DNA from 3 places in the Anoxybacillus andreesenii genome. Region 3 is predicted to be linked to each of the others. Evidence: predicted binding sites of a transcription regulator. Region 3 holds the regulator's gene; each other region holds the start of a gene.
The links. The regulator Rex, encoded in region 3, represses fermentation and respiration genes when NADH is low (regulators of the CRP and FNR family bind a similar motif). The targets are predictions, from matches to a motif close to TTGTGAAATATTTCACAA.

Region 1 (4,829 bases), on a different contig from region 3:
ATGCGGAGGAAAGTCTTTATCTAAAGGTACCTACAGCGGATTTGTTGGATCAAGCACCAGGACAGGCCGATGAAACAGAGCTGGGGATAACCTATGATGAGCTGGATGACTATTTAGAAGGAAAAAAGGTATCGCCTGAGATTGCTGAGAAAATTGAAAAACGCTATCTCGTTTCCAAGCATAAACGACATGTACCAGCCTCGATGTTTGATGATTGGTGGAAATAAAAGGAAAGGGACTCGTTTTTCGAGTCCCTTTGTTCATCCACTTTCCCAATATAGTCGGGCACCAAACATAAAATTACGAGAGTTTTTCCGTTAAAATCCTCTGAGCTAAAGCGGTTGCTTCCTCACTCGGTGGTTGAATATCCTTTAGCGGATATTCCAAGCCAAGCGCTTCCCATTTGTATACTCCAAGCTGGTGATAGGGGAGGATCTCCACCTTTTGAACATTTTTGAGCGTACTGATAAATTCGCCAAGCTTACGTAGGTCGGCTTCATCATCTGTAACAGTTGGTACTAACACATGGCGAATCCAAACAGGCACATTTTGGTCTGATAGATATTGGGCAAATTCGATGATGTGATCATTTGCCATTCCAGTCAGATTTTTATGCTTTTTCCGGTCGATATGCTTTAAATCAAGTAAAATCAAATCGGTATATTGCAGTAGTTCTTTTAAATTCTGCTGAAACTGTTCGGCATGGGAATAGCAGCCCCCAGATGAATCAATTGTGGTATGAATACCAAGTTTTTTACATTCCTTAAATAATTCAATAAGGAAGGGGATTTGCAGCAGTGGTTCACCACCTGATACCGTAATTCCGCCCCCTGATGCTTCAATGAAAGGAAGATAGGATTTAAGATCGTCGATGATTTCGGAAACAGACATTTGCTTACCGATTCCAATTTCCCAAGTGTCCGCATTATGGCAAAATTGACAGCGCAATAGGCATCCTTGAGTAAAAATGACGTAGCGAATCCCAGGCCCATCTACCGTACCAAAGGTTTCGATTGAGTGAATGTTTCCGTTCATGATGCTATCTCCTTTCAGGTGAGGGAGAGGGGAGGATTCCTCCCCTCAAATTTTGATTTTCTTATAATATAAGAAAGTATAAATTTCGACTTTGAGAACTGTCTAGCTCCAGCGCCTATCGCCTATCAAACTTCGGGTCTCCTCCCTACGATAAGTCATCATCGAATCGCTATCGCTCTTCGTGATTCCTTTATCTCAGTCGAAGCCCCTCCAGTTTGTACGGCGATGAGCAAGGCGCTTGCGCTTTTCTTATAATGAACCATGGAAGGTTCTATTGATAACATCGAGCTGCTGTTCTTTTGTAAGCTTGATGAAGTTAACTGCGTATCCAGAGACACGAATCGTTAATTGTGGATATTCCTCTGGATGCTCCATAGCGTCTAATAATGTTTCCTTGTTCAACACGTTAACATTTAAGTGATGTCCTTGTTTCACAGCATAGCCATCCAAAATGCTGACTAAGTTTTGAACACGAACCTCATCTTCTTTACCTAATGCCTTTGGTACGATGGAGAAGGTGTTTGAAATACCATCCATTGCGTAGGCATAAGGTAATTTGGCTACAGATGTTAGGGAAGCAAGTGTACCCTTTGTATCACGGCCGTGCATTGGGTTTGCTCCTGGTGCAAATGGTTCGCCAGCACGGCGGCCATCAGGAGTATTTCCTGTTTTCTTACCATACACGACGTTTGAAGTGATGGTTAGGATGGACATTGTATGAACAGAGTTACGATAGGTTGGGTGCTTACGAAGCTTTTTCATGAAGCTTTCCACAAGCTCAACCGCAATGCTGTCCACACGGTCATCATTGTTCCCGTATTTAGGGAAGTCACCTTCTACCTCAAAATCAACCGCTAAGCCGTTTTCGTCGCGAATTGGTTTAACCTTTGCATATTTAATCGCACTTAAGGAGTCGGCAACCACACTTAGTCCTGCAATTCCTGTTGCCATCGTACGAAGAATTTTCGTATCATGTAGTGCCATTTCGATGCTCTCATAGCTATATTTGTCATGCATATAATGGATGATATTCAAAGTGTTAATGTAAAGGCCTGCAAGCCATTCCATTGTCTTATCAAATTTCTCCATCACTTCATCGTAGTTAAGGACATCAGAAGTAATAGGGGCATAAGCTGGTCCGACCTGAACTTTGTGTTTTTCATCCACATTGCCGTTAATGGCATATAGAAGTGCCTTCGCAAGGTTCGCACGTGCACCGAAGAATTGCATTTGCTTTCCGATTTCCATAGCGGATACACAGCAAGCAATTCCGTAATCATCGCCGTACTCAGGGCGCATGATATCATCATTTTCGTATTGAATCGCACTTGTATCGATGGAAATCTTCGCACAGAATTTCTTAAAGTTCTCTGGAAGGCGAGTTGACCAAAGAACCGTTAAGTTTGGTTCTGGAGCTGGACCAAGATTTCTCAATGTGTGTAAGAATCGGAATGAGTTCTTAGTCACTAGCGGACGACCATCATTTGCAATCCCACCGATGGACTCAGTTACCCATGTAGGGTCTCCACTGTATAGCTCGTTATATTCATTTGTGCGAGCGAATTTCACAAGGCGAAGCTTCATTACGAAATGGTCGACAATTTCTTGAACTTCCTTCTCTGTTAATACTCCATTTTGTAGGTCTCTTTCAATATAAATATCAAGGAAGGTAGAGATTCGACCTAAGCTCATTGCCGCACCATTTTGTTGTTTAACGGCAGCTAGATAGGCGAAATAGAGCCATTGGAATGCTTCAAGGGTATTATTAGCAGGCTTAGAAATATCAAAGCCATAGCTTAATGCCATTTCTTTTAGCTCTTTTAGAGCACGGTACTGCTCGCTCATTTCCTCTCTTAATCTGATCACATCTTCGGTCATAATAGAAGACGTAGCTGCAAAATCCTTTTGCTTTTCCTGCATGAGGAAGTCGACACCGTAAAGCGCCACGCGACGGTAGTCACCGATAATGCGGCCGCGTCCATAAGCATCTGGAAGTCCAGTGATGATTCCTACGTGACGAGCTTTTCTCATTTCTTCTGTATAAGCATCAAAAACTCCTTGGTTATGAGTTTTGCGATATTCAGTAAACGTTTTTTCAACCTCTTTATTTAATTCGAATCCATATTCAGCTAGAGATTGTTTCGCCATTCTGACGCCACCAAAAATTTGCAAAGAGCGTTTGAATGGTTTGTCAGTTTGGAAACCAACGACTTTTTCCAAGTCTTTGTCTAGGTAACCAGGACCATGTGAAGTAATGGTTGAAACAATTTCAGTATCCATATCAAGAACGCCACCATTTTCACGCTCCTGCTTTGATAAATCCATCACTTGCTCCCAAAGCTTGGTTGTTGCTTCAGTAGGACCTTCTAGAAAGGTATCGTTTCCTTCATAAAGAGAATAGTTTCTTAAAATAAAGTCACGAACATTCACTTCTTTTTGCCAAACACCTGATGAAAAACCTTTCCATTGTTCCATGATAGAACACCTCTTATTATTATTTTTGTCTATACAACAGTTAGTACACTAATACTATAATTTGAGTGTAACAGATTTCATGTGAAAAAAATCACATGTTATAATATTTTTTGTGAAATTATTATGAACTCTAATTAAATTGGGTATTTCGGGGTGGGTCATTTTCCGTTCTTAATAAAACTGTACTATAACTTTTTCTAGAGAATCACAAACTGTTATATAGGGAAATTTCAATATCTATTAACATCATTGTAATAGTAATAAATCATTAATACTAGAGGAAAAAATAGAAGTTTTAATGAAAACATAATTTAACAGTAAAAAATGTATAATGTAGATCAAACCATTCATGAACGAGATTCGTCGAATAGACAGAAGCAACAAATAGGGGGCAATTTGGTGTGAATGAATTTCTTATAGAAGGAAGCCAAGCAATAGACAGAGAAGAGTTGTTAATAGAATTAATGGATCGCTACGGGCAAGATATTTTGCAGCTTGTCTATTCCTATGTTAAAAATCATGCAGTTGCGGAGGAATTAACACAGGAAATATTTTTGAAGATATATGAGCGAATCGATACATATCAGCAGAGGTCATCTCTCAAAACGTGGATATGGCGAATCGCCATTAATCATTGCAAGGATTATCTACGAAGCTGGAATTACCGAAAAATCGTGATCTCAGAAACATTAGCGAAGGAATCGGTCACAAAGAGAGAGACCGTTGAAGCGGAAGTCATTCAGCGGGATGAAGAGGATCTTCTTGCTAAAGAGGTGATGAATTTGCCGATGAAATATCGTGAGGTGATCTATCTTCATTATTTTGCCGAGCTCACGATTAAAGAAATGGAAGGCATCACAGGAGTCAATCAAAATACGCTTAAAACGAGGCTAAAACGGGCGAAGGAAATCCTACAGACGAAGCTTAGGGGGCGGATTTAATGGAAGAGCAATTAAAAAAGCTTAAAAATACGATGAATCAAACCGTTTTTAAGGATGTGGTTTTCTCAGAAAAACATCGTTCAAATATTCTTGCCAAACTTAATGAGAAAAAGAATCCTGAACTGGATGTTCTCCAGCTATTGCAAACGAGTAAGACCGGATATGAAGTGAGCCAAGCACTCATCGCTAGAGGAGTTAAGAATTTTGCCGAAAATGAAGGGATGTTGTATGTCCTTCTGCATGAGCTTGAGGGGGCAGGCTACCTTACATCGACATGGGAGAATGGAGAAAAATACTATCAAATTTCAACCAAAGGGAAAAAGCGACTTGTTTTGGAGGAAGAACAGATGACTGGAACTTCCCTTCTAAAGAAATTGG
Region 2 (4,829 bases), on a different contig from region 3:
TGTAATCATCAATGATATCCCCCGCAATAACGACCATATCTGGATTCATCTCTTTTGAGATGGTTACTAATCTCTCCAAATGCTTGTTTCCTACGATTTTTCCTAAATGTAGGTCAGTAACCATGAGGATATTAAATTCCTTTTGGTCTGCCTGCTTATCAATCGAGATTTCATATGTACGGACAACAGGATGCCAAGCATAATAGGAACCGCTGATAACTACCCCGATGAAAAAGATGACGAGTGCACCGCCCAAAATCTTAGCTCCACGTTTCTTATTAAGAAAGTAGATTAAATTAATGATCGGCAAGAGAATTAGGCCATATCCAATAATGAGAAACCATATCCCGCTTATGTACGCCAGCACTCTTGTGGAAAAAAACCGATCGAAAAATACACTAAAGGATAAAAAAGCAATACATGCAATATAGGCCCATTTATACCGGAAAGAAAAGCTTTGCCTCAACCAAACGAAGCCATTGTAACCGATATAAAAACAAATGGCTAAATAAACAAGTAAAAATATAGCAAAAAATAAATACATCATAAGAATGGCCCTTTCTTTATTCTAGGCTGTGTTGTTGTTCAATGTTGATTTTTGCCCTTATACGTGTGCGTGAACGTGTTTTATTCGGTACGAATAACTTAGTGAACGTACACGTATAAGGCGATACGTAGATCAACAACAAAATATAACAGAGCCCTATATTAAAGAGTCTCTTCCTATTCTACCAAATATTGTTGGTATCAAAAAAGGATAGGCTTAAGCAATTCTGCTTTGAACCTATCCCTTAATTATTAGGATTCTTTTTTTACTTCACGAAACATGGCAACATAATTCTTGATTTCCTCTGCATCATTTTTCACTGGACTGATCGAAAGCTGTTCAAGATAAATTTGGCCATCCTTCTTCTTGTTCCAAATTTCACCCTGCCAAAATCCATTCTCCTTTATAGACTCCCACATTTTCTCATAGAATTCTTTGTTGTGCTTACCTGAACGGAGGAGCCGTGGATTCTTTCCGATCACTTCTTCTTCTTTATAGCCAGTCACTTGAGTGAAGGCAGGGTTTACTTTTTCAATATTTCCTTTCAAATCGGTGACCATGACGCCTTCAACTGTGTAGTTAATGACTCGGTTGGACATTCCCAATTTTTCCTGATAAAACATCCACATGACAATAATTAAGCAGGCCATTGCAAATTGGGAAAGTGCCATAAATCCAATCGCATAGTGACCGGTTAAATTGAAGAGGAAAGTAAGAATTAACGGTGGGAAAAATCCACCTAATCCCCCCATTGCGGAAACAATCCCATTCACAATTCCAGCCTGCTTTGAAAAATACATCGGCAATAATTTGAACACAGCTCCATTTCCAAGCCCCGCAAAGAGAGCAATCGTTAAACATCCTACGGAATACCAAGTTAACGATGGGTTGAACGCAAGCAAAATGCCTGACAAGGTTAAACCAGCAAAGACAAGGATAAGAATTTTGAACGTATTAAACTTGTCACTCAACCATCCACCAATTGGGCGAAAAAGAGTGGCTATCCCAATAAATCCTGCTGTTCTCATACCAGCATCTATTTTTTCTAATCCAAAATTCGCTACAAGGAAATTTGGTAAATAAACCGTAAATGCGACAAAAGAGCCAAAGGTAACAAAATAGAATAAGCTTAAGAACCATAGTTTTTCATTCTTGTAGACACTTTTGATTTGATCCTTTAATGAAGTTACGACCTTTGGTTCGTTCTTATCCCCAAGTAAGAAGTTTAGTAGCGCAACAACAAATACTAGAATTAAATAGAGCTGAACAGTAGTTTGCCAGCCAACCTGTGTGGCAATAACCGGTGCAGCAAAGGTTGTTATCGCCGTACCAATGTTTCCTGAACCATAAATCCCGTTAATGAAACCATGACGTTCCTTTGGATAATACTTTGGCAGCGAGGTAACCCCAACGGAAAATACCGCACCGCTGATCCCTAAGAATAATCCGCCAATGAGTAGGTCCGTAAGAGAGTTGGCCTTACTGATGTAAAAAATCGGAAACAACAATAAGAGAAAACTGATCGCAAAGAGCTTTCTAGCACCATATCGATTGGTCCAATAACCAATCGGGATTCGGAGTAACGACCCAAGTACAACAGGTGTAGCTGTTACTAATGTTAATTGATTGGCACTCAAATTGATCTCCTCTTTGATGAAAGGCATCAATGAGGATAAGATCACCCAAACCATAAATCCAGAAATCAATGTAAATGTCTGTAGTGGTAATTGTACTTTTTTAAGTTTCATAGCCCTATCTCCTTTCAAACAACCATAGAAGTACTATCGATTTGTTACCATCATCGTAAAAAATCGATGGGCCTTCTGGGTGTGAAGTACTTCACATTTTTACCATGTTCATAAACATTTCATATTTCCATATTTCATCTATAAAGTGCTAAAATAATATATGTTAGAATAAAAGAATACGAAAAAATGTCAGGTGGGGATAAAATGCCTAACACGCTGAAACCTACAAAATCAATTGAGATAAAAGAATTACTTCATATTGCGGATAGAATCATTCAAGTGGAAAAAGGACAATATTTGTTCCAAGAAGGTCAGGATGCTGGCGAGCTGTATTTAGTCATTTCGGGGAAAATTCAAATAAGTAAAATCACCGCAGATGGCCGCGAGCTTTCCTTAAGAATCTGCAGCGAAAATGACATTTGTGGAGAATTAACCTTGTTCACGAATTCACCTAAATACCTTCTTAGTGCATTGATGCTTGAGGATGGAGAAATCGCGGTAATAAAAAAAGAAATGATCGAAGAGAAAATTTTTCAAGATAGTGCCCTCGGCTTTGAGTTTATCAAATGGATGAGTGACCACTTTAGAAAAACACAAATGAAGTTCCGTGATCTCGTTCTTTACGGTAAAAAAGGAGCTCTCTACTCTACCTTAATTCGGATGACAAATAGCTATGGGGTTGAGCAGGAGGATGGTATTTTAATTGATCTTCCCTTAACCAATCAGGAGCTTGGCAATTTCTGTGGAACAACACGGGAAAGTACGAATCATTTATTGAATGAACTCAAACGAAAAGGCGTTATCTCAATAGAGAAAAAGAAAATTACGATTCATGACCTCCAGTATATTAAAAAAGAAATTGATTGTGAAAATTGTCCCGCTGTTTTTTGTAGTATTGAATAACGTTCTTTTCACCAATTGCGATTAACCATAATCCAGCAACATAGCTTGAATAATGGATAGGATTAAGCTGACTCTCGAGTCAGCTTTTTTTAATTCTACGAGTCCTTTTGCCAACCACCTCTACTCCCTTTCCCGTCAACCCCGGATGTGACAAATATGTGTCAGACCCCAAAATGTGAAGTACTTTACAGCTTCTATTGTTTACGCATTGTTAAAGTAAGTTTAGTCAGGCATTCCAAATAACAGTCAAAACAAAATAAGGAGTGATTTTCCATGAAAAAGAAACGATCACCTTTACAAAATCGTTTAAAATACTTAACTCCAGTTGAAAAACAATCCAATAACCATAGCCAAACAACCTATGAAAATCGTGATTGGGAGCAAGCGTACCGCCAGAGATGGCAGCATGACAAGGTTGTACGTTCTACCCACGGCGTTAACTGTACAGGTTCATGCAGCTGGGATATTTACGTAAAGGACGGCATTGTCACCTGGGAAGGTCAAAAGCTTGACTACCCATCAACAGGTCCAGATATGCCAGATTTTGAACCACGTGGTTGCCCCCGTGGTGCGAGCTTTTCTTGGTATCTTTACAGCCCGCTGCGTGTTAAATACCCATACATCCGTGGCGTTCTTTTAGACATGTGGCGTGAGGCTTTAAAGGTAAATTCAAATCCTTTAGAAGCATGGAAGAGCATTGTTGAAAATCCTGAAAAGGCAAAGACATACAAGCAAGCAAGAGGAAAAGGCGGATTGGTGCGAGCAGAATGGCATGAAGTATTAAAGCTTATTTCGGCATCCCTACTTTACACCATCATCAAATATGGCCCAGATCGAAATGTCGGGTTCACACCGATTCCAGCGATGTCGATGATTAGCTACGCATCAGGCTCTCGCTTCATGTCTCTAATGGGCGGACCAATGCTAAGCTTCTATGATTGGTATGCGGACCTCCCTCCTGCCTCCCCACAAATTTGGGGCGATCAAACGGACGTGCCTGAAAGCAGTGACTGGTATAATTCCGGCTACATCATGACATGGGGTTCAAACGTTCCGCAAACACGGACACCTGATGCCCATTTCCTTGCAGAAGTTCGCTATCGTGGGACAAAGGTTGTTTCAGTCAGCCCTGATTACGCGGAGTCCACCAAGTTTTCTGATGATTGGATGAAGGTCAAGCAAGGAACGGATGGGGCCGTTGCCATGGCGATGGGCCATGTCATTTTGAAAGAATTCTATGTAGAGAATCAGCATGACTACTTTATCAGCTATGCGAAGCAATATACTGATTTCCCATTTGTTGTGACCTTGAAAAAAGACGGGGAGCAGTTCATTCCTGATCGCTTCCTAAATGCTGCCGACCTTGGTAAAGCAACTGAAAACGGTGAGTTTAAGCCTGTCCTTTTCAACAATCTGAACGGCAAATTGGTGATTCCTCATGGAACGATGGGCGCTCGCTGGGAAGACAAAGCAAAATGGAATCTTAAAATGATCGACGAAGAAACCGAAGAAAAAATCGATCCAAGATTGTCTTTCGAAGGAATCGAAGAAGAAATCGCAACTGTGAAGCTTCCTTATTTTTCCCATGAAGGCAATCAAATTCTTTATCGAAACGTCCCAATGAAAAAAGT
Region 3 (4,829 bases):
GTTACTTTAACTGCGTCTGCAAGAGCGTCTACTCCGCGAAGCATCGCGCGACGAGCGTCTTCACTGAATTTAATCTCTTTTGCCATATTGAAAACCTCCCTAAATGATCGTTTTATCTAATACTTACAAAAAAATCTAAATTAATATCTTAGGCGCCAACAATAGCTAAGATGTCATTTTCACGTAAAATTAAATACTCTGTTCCTTGGTACTTCACTTCTGTACCAGAGTACTTTGAGAAGATAATTCGATCGCCTACAGCAACTTCAAGAGCAACTCGCTCACCGTTGTCTAGAACACGACCTGTACCTACAGCTACTACTTTTCCTTCTTGAGGCTTCTCTTTCGCTGAGTCCGGTAAAACGATACCGCTTGCAGTTTTTTCTTCCGATTCAACTAACTCAATAACAATGCGATCTCCTAGTGGCTTTAACAAGTGAAACAACCTCCTCAAATAAAATATGTAATTTTTTATTAGCACTCGATACTCATGAGTGCTAACACATTTATTATATTAATGAATTCCTAAATTTTTTGCAAGTATCATGCGTAAAATTTTCCTTAATTTTTGTTGCTATCCTAACATCTTTTTTTGCACAACCTTTCAAAGTATATACAGAAGTTGAAAAATTATCCAGCCATACACTTTTTTATAATTTAAATTTGTATCTATCATCTTTTTACTAGTAGAATGGGTTATAGTGCATGTTGAGATAGTTATTAAAGGGGAATCACATTTTGAAAAAGGAATATTGGTATATATTAGTTGCTTACATGGGGATGCATCTTTCAAGCTTTGTGGGTGTGCCAGGTGTCACTTTTGCAGGCATATTATTGGGACACAGTTTGGAAGACATGGCCATATATTCAGTTGCGATTTGGATCGTTTTTAGCTTTGCTGTCACCTTGCTTATTGTGTTATTACTGTTGAAAAATGAATGGAAAAACCCCATACCCGATCGAAACGCTGCATCCGTGACTCAGTCAACGGTCTGGGCGATCTTAGGTGTGTTTCTTGCTTTATTTTCCCAGAGCCTAGCCGCAAATATTGAAACATGGCTGGGGATTGAATTGGGCTCGGAGAACACACAGCAAATTCTTTCACTTATTGAGTCTTTTCCTATTGTTGTATTAGTAAGTTCTGTTATTGGTCCCATTCTTGAAGAAATTGTCTTTCGAAAAATATTGTTCGGTTCACTTTATAAAAAGTTCAATTTTTTCATTGCGGCTTTGATCAGCTCCATTATTTTCGCCCTGGCGCATATGGAGCCTGAACACTTACTTTTGTATTCAGCAATGGGCTTTACCTTTGCCTTTCTTTATATCAAAACAAAACGAATCATTGTGCCAATCTGTGCACATGTCGCTATGAATACCTTTGTTGTACTCGTCCAATCCGTATATAAAGAAGACATAGAACGGATTTTCCGAGAAGCCGACAAGGTGCAAAGCTTCATTGGAGGTTTTTTCCTATGAGACAGTCTACCTTGTTTTCAGGAATTCTATATATTGTGTTTGGCTTATTTTTTACTTTTTTCGCCATCCAAAACCTGCAGCAAACTGGGGAATGGGGCTTTTTTACCTACCTGCTCATTCTCTTAGCCACCTTTGATATAGGAGGCGGTCTTCGCATGGTCTTCTTCCATTTTAAGCTTAAATCTATCCAGAAAAATAAGAAATGAGCCCTTCAAAAAGGCTCATTTCATTTCATTTTATTCCACTACTTCTTCCTCATCCACCGTATAATGCTTTAAGAAATAGACCAATGACTGCAATTCAACTGCAAGGTCAATATGATGGACTCGTGTTGTCGGAGGAACCGTTAGCCTTGCTGGTGTGAAATTAAGGATCCCTTTTACATCTACCTTTGCCAGCCTATCTGTAATCGACTGGGCGAACTGAGCAGGAACGGTTAAGATAGCGACCGTGATGTTCTCTTCTTTGATCACTTTTTCCATATCGTCCATGTGAAAAACAGTTATATCCCCGATGGTTGTGCCCACTTTATCTTCAGCTACATCGAAGGCAACAGCAATCTTTGTATTATTGTTTTTGAGGAAATTATAATTTAAGAAGGCCGTTCCAAGATTTCCAACCCCTATTAGGGCTACATTTGTTAACTCATCCTGATCAAGTGTCTTACGGAAAAAACTCAATAGGTAGTTCACATTGTACCCATAACCCTTTTTCCCTAATGCTCCAAAGTACGAAAAATCTCTACGAATCGTTGCAGAGTCTACCTTTACCGCTTCACTAAGCTCCGCAGATGATACCCTCTGCTTCCCTGATGAATGTAAATTCTTTAAGAACCGGTAGTATAACGGCAGCCTTTTTGCTGTTGCCTGAGGAATTTTCACTGTATCATTACTCATCCTATTTCCCCCACCCTATCATAAGTCTAGCTTATAAAATCTCATTCTCTCTTCTAAAATCACCGTTTTTTCCACCTGTTTTTTCAACGAGGTAGGTTTTTCCGATGACCATCCCTTTATCAACGGCCTTACACATATCGTAAACCGTCAAGGCGCAGACCGACGCAGCCGTTAGCGCTTCCATTTCTACTCCTGTATTTCCCTTTGTTTTGACTGAGGCCAAAATGATGAGACGATAATTTTCATTCTCTCGCTCCCATCTGAAGGTAATGTTCACACCTGTTAGCGGAATCGGATGGCACATTGGAATAATATCTGCAGTCTTTTTGCAGGCCATAATTCCCGCCACCTGTGCGACGGCTAGGACATCCCCTTTTTTAATTGTATTGTTGGTTATTTGGTCATATATCTCTTTATTTACCGTAATACTTGAGCTAGCAATTGCGGTCCTAACCGTTTCCTTTTTATCACTAACGTCGACCATTTTGGCTCTGCCTTCTTCGTTAAAATGAGTAAATTCAGCCATATTCTATACACCTCACTTCAAACTATACACTATTTTGACAGATTTGTGAAAACATTGTTATGACTTTCACAAAAGATTTTTAAATACCGCCCATAACCTTCTTTTATTGCCGTTCCCATTTTTGTACGTTACACTATTGCTAGAAATACTGAGGTGAAAACGATGATCTTATTGCAGGTAAATCAATTATCAAAATCATATGGGGCTGATCCCATTTTAACGAATATCAAGCTGGAAGTGCAAACTCGTGACCGCATTGCCCTCGTTGGACGAAACGGTGCAGGTAAATCCACCCTTCTCAAAATAATAGCAGGACAGCTTTCCTATGAATCAGGGGAAATCATTAAACCAAAGGATGTGGAAATCGGCTACTTAGCACAGAATACGGGCTTAGATTCGGATTGCTCCATTTGGGAGGAAATGCTGACTGTCTTTGAGGACCTACAAGAACAGGAAAAACAATTGCGCCAATTAGAAGAAAAAATGGCTAACCCATCCGTCTATACTAACCCTTCAGAATACGAGCGCATCCTCAAGGACTACGATATTCTTCAGGTTACCTTTAAAGAAAATGGTGGCTATCAATATGAATCAGATATCCGTTCTGTATTACATGGACTTAAGTTTCACACCTTTGACTACTCAACCAAAATCTCAAGCCTAAGCGGTGGGCAGAAGACTAGGTTAGCCCTTGGGAAGCTGTTGCTCAAGAAGCCTGATATTTTAATCTTGGACGAGCCGACAAACCACCTGGATATTGAAACATTGTCCTGGCTCGAAGGCTATTTGCAAGGCTATGAGGGCGCCATTTTGATTGTCTCTCATGACCGCTATTTTCTAGATAAGGTGGTCAACCAAGTATATGAAATCTCAAGGCTTCATATAACGAAATATCTCGGGAATTACAGTGCTTATTTAGATCAAAAGGCAGCAAATTATGATCGGGAAATGAAACAGTATGAAAGGCAGCAGGAGGAGATAGCCAAGCTCCAGGATTTTATCCAACGAAATTTGGCGAGAGCTTCGACGACGAAACGAGCGCAAAGCAGAAGAAAACAGCTGGATAAAATGCAAATTATGGACAGGCCACTTGGAGATGAGAAATCAGCCTCCTTTGGTTTTGAAATTGAGCGGCAAAGTGGGAATGACGTTCTCATGGTAGATTCCTTGTCCGTTGGCTATGATGGGGATACGGTCAGTACAGACCTTACCTTTCGACTTACTAGAGGAGATAGTATCGCTCTCGTGGGTCCAAATGGAATTGGGAAATCTACCTTATTAAAGACGATTATTGGACGAATCCCCAAAATTAACGGTAATATCCGCTTTGGCTCCCATGTCACAGTCGGCTATTATGACCAGGAACAGGCAGAACTGACCTCCAACAAAAGAGTATTAAATGAGCTATGGGATGACTACCCACTAATGAATGAAAAGGATATTCGCACCGTACTCGGCAACTTTTTATTCTCTGGAGATGATGTTCTCAAAACGGTTTCTTCCTTAAGTGGTGGTGAAAAAGCACGACTGGCTTTAGCCAAACTAATGATGCAAAAGGCAAATCTCTTAATCCTAGATGAACCCACGAACCACTTGGATTTGGACAGTAAAGAGGTATTGGAAAACTCCCTCGTTGATTATCCAGGTACGATCCTTTTTGTTTCGCACGATCGTTATTTCATTAATCGAATTGCTACTAAAGTTATCGAGCTTAGCTCGACTCATGCAACGGAATTCCTTGGTGACTATGATTATTATGTGGAAAAGAAGCTGGAGTTTGAAGAATTAAAGGAGCTTGAGAAGAAAGAAATATCCACAGTTCATCAACAGGAAACTCAAGAAAAATCGAGTTATCAACAGGATAAAGAAGCAAAAAGATTAGAGCGACAACGAAAGAGAAGAATAGAAGAAATTGAAAAACTAATAGAGGA

Region 1: pflB (formate C-acetyltransferase) is a predicted target of Rex. The motif match lies at 3,590-3,607, and genes of this name have one in related genera.
Region 2: J2S07_RS01655 (nitrate/nitrite transporter) is a predicted target of Rex. The motif match lies at 2,375-2,392, and genes of this name have one in related genera.

What each region holds. Positions count from the first base shown of each region.
Region 1 is NZ_JAUSTU010000014.1:70,416-75,244, forward strand. Features, by position in the region: gene nadE (NAD(+) synthase) at 1-227, shown strand, start outside; gene pflA (pyruvate formate-lyase-activating protein) at 301-1,035, opposite strand; gene pflB (formate C-acetyltransferase) at 1,285-3,510, opposite strand; gene J2S07_RS14780 (sigma-70 family RNA polymerase sigma factor) at 3,912-4,451, shown strand; gene J2S07_RS14785 (PadR family transcriptional regulator) at 4,451-4,829, shown strand, end outside.
Region 2 is NZ_JAUSTU010000001.1:326,019-330,847, reverse strand. Features, by position in the region: gene J2S07_RS01660 (metallophosphoesterase) at 1-547, opposite strand, end outside; gene J2S07_RS01655 (nitrate/nitrite transporter) at 799-2,295, opposite strand; gene J2S07_RS01650 (Crp/Fnr family transcriptional regulator) at 2,500-3,198, shown strand; gene J2S07_RS01645 (nitrate reductase subunit alpha) at 3,472-4,829, shown strand, end outside.
Region 3 is NZ_JAUSTU010000036.1:3,512-8,340, reverse strand. Features, by position in the region: gene groL (chaperonin GroEL) at 1-86, opposite strand, end outside; gene groES (co-chaperone GroES) at 149-436, opposite strand; gene J2S07_RS20015 (CPBP family intramembrane glutamic endopeptidase) at 739-1,476, shown strand; gene J2S07_RS20010 (YdiK family protein) at 1,473-1,682, shown strand; gene J2S07_RS20005 (redox-sensing transcriptional repressor Rex) at 1,713-2,372, opposite strand; gene moaC (cyclic pyranopterin monophosphate synthase MoaC) at 2,404-2,898, opposite strand; gene J2S07_RS19995 (ABC-F family ATP-binding cassette domain-containing protein) at 3,061-4,829, shown strand, end outside.